Regions from separate parts of the Agrobacterium vacciniicorymbosi genome, predicted to be linked through region 1. Evidence: predicted binding sites of a transcription regulator. Region 1 holds the regulator's gene; the other holds the start of a gene.
The links. Region 1 encodes LexA, which represses DNA repair genes until DNA is damaged. Its sites were predicted from a motif close to TGTTCNNNNTGTGTTCNG; they were not measured.

Region 1 (3,725 bases):
GGTCTTCATGCGTTTCCACAAAAAGACCGGCGACGCCGACCGCAATGGCCGCACGCGCCAGCGTCTCAACGAATTCCCGCTGACCGCCGCTCGAACCACCCTGCCCGCCCGGCTGCTGCACGGAGTGAGTCGCGTCAAAGACAACCGGCGCACCGAGCGATGCCATGATGGGCAGCGAGCGCATGTCGGAAACGAGCGTGTTGTAACCGAAGGACGCGCCGCGCTCGCACAGCAGCACGTTCGGGTTGCCACTATCGTTCAGCTTGGCCAGAACATTCTTCATGTCCCAAGGCGCCAGGAACTGACCCTTCTTCACATTGACGACCCGACCGGTCTTGGCCGCCGCCACCAGAAGGTCCGTTTGCCTGCTGAGAAACGCCGGGATTTGCAGGATGTCGACAACCGGTGACACGATTGCGCACTGTTCTTCCGTGTGAATATCCGTCAACACCGGAAAGCCGAATTGCTCCTTAAGTTCAGCAAAAACCTCCAGCGCCTTATCGATGCCAATGCCGCGCTGGCCCGACAGGGACGTGCGGTTGGCCTTATCGAAGGACGACTTGTAGACAAAACCGATACCCAGCTTGCCGCACAGCTCCGCCATGGTCTCGGCAATCATGAAGGCATGGTCGCGGCTCTCCATCTGGCACGGCCCGGCAATCAGCGAGAAACGTTCGGTATTGGAGAAAGTTACCTGCCCGGCACCTTCGCCGACGACCACGTTGAGATTATTCTGGACGCTCATCATTACTCCTCGAAGGCAAACCGGGCCTACGCCCAGCCGCCAAGCGGCTGCACGCAGACATATTCTACAATCCTGGTCACGCCATTATCAGGAAGCGTAATCTATGTCACGGCTGCCGTGCCGGTTGATCGGAACAGTTTCCGCTACAAAAAGCAGCACCCTGTTTACGTTATTTTTGTGCCAGCTTCACCACATCGGGATTTGCTTTCATGAAGCGGATGGTCGGTCCGGCCTCGTTGACAGCAGAGGAAAACTCACTCGTAGATTTCACGCGTTCGATCTCCTCGGGTTTGAAGTCTTGAGCCAAGAGAAACCGATAAACATACTCCGTGTTTTCGCCCACCGCCCAAGAAGGTAGCTTTGCCTCAAATGCCTTTTCTTGACGCTGCTTTCGCTCCATGGTCACCGCAAGCCTGACAAGACTTCCAAGTGGAATCGGTATGCCATTAATACCGATGTCCGGCACGAAACTAGCCGCGTGCAAACCACCGCCAAGTTTATTGTTACGCAAAATGGAAGCGCACTTATTGTCTCTCGACGGCTGCTTTTTGGCCGCGACGCGATCCGCATTTATAAGCATAATCAGTTTGCAGTTCGCGACAGTGGATGCCAGGAGCAATCTATCATACTCCGCTTTTTTAAGAGCTTCTGGCGAATTGGGTTGGGTGGTTTGGCACCCGGCAAGTGCAACAAGGCCCACAATCAGGCTGAGCGTTCTAAATTTCACTTGATGGACTTTCTAAAACGATATCCGTACCGCTTTCACTCGTAGGAGAATGACGGACAAAAACTGATGAAAATGCTTAAAAACAGGACCAAATACCTGCTCACCCCACAAGATGCCAAGATCACCGCGCGGGCCCCTTGAAAGCATGAGCGGAATTAGCAAAATCGGGCAGAAAAACAACCCGGAGGCGCAAATCGGCGTGATTCAACGTGAAGAAGTCGTAACCAGCCATGGCCATATGATTCTCTCAACGATCTGACGGATATTTATTTTGATCTGGCTTAAGTGATTTTTTACTGGGCTATTGCAGAACACATATGGAACAGATAGTGTTCGTTCTGTATTTGTTTCGCGAATCTTCGCCTCGAATTTCCAAGGGTGTTTCTTCATGCTCACGCGCAAACAGCAGGAATTGCTTCTGTTCATTCATGAAAGAATGAAAGAGTCTGGCGTGCCGCCATCCTTCGATGAAATGAAGGATGCACTCGATCTTGCCTCTAAATCGGGCATTCACCGGTTGATTACGGCGCTGGAAGAGCGCGGGTTTATTCGCCGGCTACCGAATAGGGCGCGCGCACTCGAAGTCATCAAGCTTCCCGAGTCCTATTCTCCAGCCAACAAGCCGCAACGCGGCTTTTCGCCCAGCGTCATCGAAGGCAGCCTTGGCAAGCCAAAGGCTGTGGAGCCATCGCCCGCACCTGCCCCGTTGAACAGTCGCGACGTCAACTCGGTCAGCGTTCCCGTCATGGGGCGAATCGCAGCAGGTGTCCCGATTTCGGCGATCCAGAACAACACCCATGATGTGGTCGTGCCGATGGATATGATCGGCTCTGGCGAACATTACGCGCTCGAGGTCAAAGGCGATTCGATGATCGAAGCCGGTATTTTCGATGGAGATACGGTCATTATTCGTGACGGAAGCACCGCAAATCCGGGCGATATCGTCGTTGCATTGGTGGATGACGAAGAAGCGACACTGAAGCGCTTCCGCCGCAAGGGTGCCTCCATTGCGCTCGAAGCCGCCAACCCCGCTTACGAGACCCGCATCTTCGGACCGGACCGGGTGAAAATCCAGGGTAAGCTTGTCGGCCTGATCCGCCGCTATCACTGACTACTGCTGCCTATAATTTAGCGGGCGGATTTTTAGGTCTGCCCGCGGGCAATATTTCTGGTTTTGATTCGCCTGTTGGCGAGGTACCAGAGCCAAAGTTGGACGTTGGTTCGATTAACAAACAAGTGCACTTACATGCATTTCAGAGGGAAATTTGCGCTCACGGTAAGTGCAGATATCCAAAAATAGTTAGTCGGCTCACTATCTTCGAATCACTCGCGTCGGTGAGCGTCTATGAATGATTTTAGCGTGACGTTTTGTGTGTAGCGCTGCCTAGTTTGAGTTGCGGAATGGGAGCTTCAGACCGAAATCTCTCTGTTCACAATGTCACCACCTGGGCACAAAAGATCAAATTATTTGAAGACCACCATCGCGCAAACCGTCTGTATCGGAGAAATTTCCCGCGCTAACACGGTGCTGCAACCGAGGGATATGAAATGTACGATCTTTATATAGCCAACAAGAACTATTCCTCCTGGTCCCTGCGGCCATGGGTGTTGATGCGGACACTCGATATTGCATTCAGCGAAAAGCTTACCCCATTCGGCAATTCCGCCGAGGATTTCGCGACATTTTCTCCCACCGCCAAGGTGCCCTGCCTTGTCGAGAGCGACCTGACCGTATGGGATTCGCTGTCGATCATCGAATATCTGGCGGAACGGCATAGTGGAGTTTGGGCTGGTGATACGAAGGCACGTGCATGGTCGCGTTCTGCCGCGGCGGAAATGCACTCAGGCTTCCAGACATTGCGCAACGAACATCCGATGAATGTCGGTCTTCGGATCCAGCCAACTGAAGTTGGCGAGGCGCTGAAGAAAGACATTTCCCGCATCGACGCACTTTGGCAGGAAGGTCTAGCCTCCTTTGGCGGTCCGTTCCTGGCGGGAGACGCATTTACAGCAGTAGACGCGTTTTTCTGCCCCGTCGCCTTCCGCTTCCAGACCTATGGAACGGCTATGTCGCCCGAGGCCGAGGCTTACAAGAACCGTCTCCTCACCCTCCCCGCAATGCAGGAATGGCAGGATGCGGCCTTGCTGGAACCGTGGCGCGATGCAGAACACGAGGCGGAAGCCAAAGCCATCGGAGAATGGCTGGCGGATTTGCGCTTGAAGTCGTGAGATATGGAACGGCGTCTGTTTCGA
Region 2 (3,725 bases), on a different contig from region 1:
AGCGTGGTCACGCGCTTTGCCTTGGCGGCCTTCAGCGCGGCTTCGATGGCTTCGGCGGGAACCTCGAACTGCAACATCAGGATATCGCCTGCCGCCATTTCAGAGAGGGCGCGTTCTGCATCGGCTTCCGAGACTTCGCCATTGGCGGCGGGAATGACCGAAATCATGTTTTCACCGCCCTCACCAATGAGGATAACGGCGGTTCCGGTGGGGACGGCAACGGTCTTGACCAGTGACAGGTCCGCCCTTGCATCACGCAGCAGGGTCAGGGCAGGCGCAGCGAAACTATCGTCGCCAACGGCACCCGCCATTTTCACCTCTGCACCCGCCCGGCGTGCCGCCAGCGCCTGATTGGCACCCTTGCCACCGGCTGCGGTCGAAAATGTCTTGCCAGTCACCGTCTCGCCCGGCTTTGGCAGGCGGTCGGAAATGGCAACGAGGTCCATGTTGATGGAGCCGAAAACTGTGATCATGCGGGTCATTCCATAAGGGACGAAAAAGAAGGCGACTTTGCCGAGTGGATCACTCGTCGTCAACCACCCTCAGCTTGGCGGTGCCAGCGCGCACATCCGCGATGCGCCGCAACTGTTCGGCCTCCAGATGGGCGATTTCCTTTTGCGATGGTGCGAAATCGAGGCTTTCGATCTTGATACCGCGCGCCAGCACCTTGTCTGACGAGGTCAGCATCATGTCCACATCCTTCTGCACCAGCCCGAAATGCGCCTGCAATTTGCGGGTCCGCTCGTCCAGACGCCGCACATCATCCATCAGCATCGCCACTTCGCCCTGAATGAGATGCGCCTGTTCGCGCATTCGCTGGTCTTTCAGCACCGACTGGATGACCTGCACGGAGAGCATCAGCAAGGATGGCGAGACGATCACCACGCGCGAGCGGTGGGCGCGCTGAACCAGATTTTCGAAATGCTGGTGGATATCGGCAAAGATCGATTCCGAGGGAACGAATATGAAGGCCGTATCCTGCGTTTCGCCTGATATGAGATATTTGTCCGCGACATCGCGAATATGCACCTCCATATCGCGGCGAAACTGCTGGGTGGCGGCGCGTTTGCCGTCGGCCCCCTCTTCCGCCTTCAGCGCATTCCATGCTTCCAGCGGAAACTTGGCGTCGATAACCAGCGGTGGCGCATTGTTCGGCATCTTGATCGTGCAATCAGGACGAAACCCGTTCGAAAGTGTGGGCTGCAAGCTATAGGAGCCGGAGGGCAGCGCGTCGGCAATCAGCGCTTCCATACGCGCCTGCCCGAACGCACCGCGCGTCTGCTTGTTGTTGAGGATCGCCTGCAGGCCGATGACGTCCTTGGCCAGGTCCTGAATATTGCCCTGCGCGGCATCGATGACTGCGAGGCGTTCCTGCAACTTGCTGAGATTCTCGTGCGTGGAGCGTGTCTGCTCCGTCAAGGTGGTGCCGATGCGCTGCGACATGCCGTCCAGCCTGTCGTTCAGCGTCTGGCTCATCTCGTTCTGGCGGGCGCTCAGGCTTTCCGTCATGGCGGCGATGCGGCCATGCAGTTCCGATTGGGTTCTGAGAAGCTCGGTGATTTCATCGCGCGACTGATCGACGACAGGCGGTCTGCGCCAGACGAAGGCGGCAGCCACCAGACAGCCTGCGACGATGATGCCGAGCAAAGCGCCGACCGATATATGCAGGTCGCCGAGACTGAAAGCTGTCGTACCAAGGGCAGTGAGATCGATGTTCATGCGCAAATCTACCAGATTTCTCGTGATTCGTAAGATCAAACCAAGAACATTTCTGGGGCCTAATTGAGTCCTATGGATCGCTGAAACAGACCTTATTCCGGGCCTTTATTTTTTGTTTCCTCCAAAGATGAGATGCGTTATGGGAAGCCATGACCATCAAACCGCTTATTATTTTGCCTGATCCGTTGTTGCGCCAGCAATCCAAGCCTATCGAACGGGTGGATGCCGAGATCGTGCGTCTTGCCGATGATATGCTGGAAACCATGTATGATGCGCCGGGCATCGGCCTTGCCGCCATCCAGATCGGCGTGCCGCGCCGCATGCTGGTCATCGACATCTCGCGCGAAGACGAAGACCGCAAGCCGGTCGTTTTCATCAACCCGGAAATCCTCACAGTGTCGGACGATGTTTCGACCTATGAGGAGGGCTGTCTATCCATTCCGGATTATTATGCCGAGGTGGAGCGTCCAGCTTCGCTGACGGTTGGCTATATCGACCGCGACGGCAAACAGCAGACGGTGGAAGCCGATGGCCTTCTGGCCACCTGTCTGCAACATGAAATCGACCATCTGAACGGTGTTCTGTTCATCGACCACATTTCCCGCCTGAAACGGGATATGGTCATCAAGAAATTCACCAAGGCGGCCCGCGCAAAAGTCTGATTTGCCTGACTTGGCGGTCGGCATATCGGGTCTTTGAGGGCAGGGGGCGAGCATGGCACTGCGCATTATTTTCATGGGAACACCGGAATTTTCCGTTCCCACGCTGCGCGCGCTGGTCGATGCGGGCCATCAGATCTCCGCTGTCTATACGCAGCCGCCACGGCCCGGTGGTCGTCGCGGGCTCGATCTCCAGAAATCGCCCGTGCATCAGGCTGCCGAATTGCTCGGCATTCCGGTGCTGACGCCGCTAAATTTCAAGGCGGAAGAAGACAGGGTGGAGTTCAAGGCCTTCAATGCTGACGTGGCCGTCGTCGTTGCCTATGGCCTGCTGCTGCCAGAGGCCATTTTGAATGGCACAGACCTTGGTTGCTACAATGGTCACGCCTCGCTGCTGCCGCGCTGGCGCGGCGCGGCCCCCATTCAGCGCGCGATTATGGCTGGCGATACCGAAACCGGCATGATGGTGATGCAGATGGAAAAGGGGCTGGACACCGGCCCCGTCGCGCTGACGGCAAAGGTTGCCATCGGTCCGAACACGACCGCTGGCGAATTGCATGACAGCCTGATGCTGGCGGGTGCGCGGTTGATGCGCGAGGCGATGCTGAAGCTTGAAGATCGCGATCTGCCGCTGACACCGCAGGCGGAAGAGGGCGTTCTCTACGCCGCCAAGATCGACAAGGCCGAGACCCGCATCAATTTTTCCTGGTCCAGCCAGGATGTGCACAATCACATTCGCGGCCTCTCGCCCTTTCCCGGCGCTTGGTTCGAAATGGAGATCAATGGCAAGGCGGAGCGTGTGAAGGTTCTGGAGACGGAACTGGCAAGCGGCATGGGCGAAGCTGGCTCCGTTCTGGACGATGCCCTGACGGTCGCCTGCGGAAGCGGTGCGGTACGGCTGGTGCGTCTGCAAAAGGCGGGTGGTAAGCCGATGCTGGCCGCAGACTTCCTGCGCGGTACGCCCGTTGCTGTCGGTACGAGGCTCGGCTGATGCCACGCTTCCGCATGACCGTCGAATATGACGGTTCCCCCTATTTCGGCTGGCAGCGACAGACCAATGGTCCGTCCGTTCAGGGCGCGCTGGAAGCAGCCGTGCTGTCGCTGACGACAGAGACGGTCAGCTTTCGTGGCGCAGGCCGCACCGATTCTGGCGTTCACGCCAGGGGTCAGGTTGTGCATGTCGACCTCATCCGCGCCTGGGAGCCTTACAAGCTGCGCAACGCGCTGAATGCGCATCTGGCCATGGCCGGAGAGGCAGTTTCGGTTCTCGATGTTGAAGCTGTCACCGAGGATTTCGACGCACGCTTTTCGGCGCTGCGCCGCCACTATCTCTACCGCATCATCTGC

Region 2: ABUK73_RS16595 (DNA recombination protein RmuC) is a predicted target of LexA. The motif match lies at 1,751-1,768, and genes of this name have one in related genera.

What each region holds. Positions count from the first base shown of each region.
Region 1 is NZ_JBETMF010000001.1:179,092-182,816, reverse strand. It holds gene kdsA (3-deoxy-8-phosphooctulonate synthase) at 1-745, opposite strand, end outside; gene ABUK73_RS00995 (hypothetical protein) at 915-1,472, opposite strand; gene lexA (transcriptional repressor LexA) at 1,861-2,583, shown strand; gene ABUK73_RS00985 (glutathione S-transferase family protein) at 3,021-3,701, shown strand.
Region 2 is NZ_JBETMF010000010.1:140,437-144,161, forward strand. It holds gene ABUK73_RS16590 (ribokinase) at 1-473, opposite strand, end outside; gene ABUK73_RS16595 (DNA recombination protein RmuC) at 523-1,719, opposite strand; gene def (peptide deformylase) at 1,869-2,381, shown strand; gene fmt (methionyl-tRNA formyltransferase) at 2,434-3,369, shown strand; gene truA (tRNA pseudouridine(38-40) synthase TruA) at 3,369-3,725, shown strand, end outside.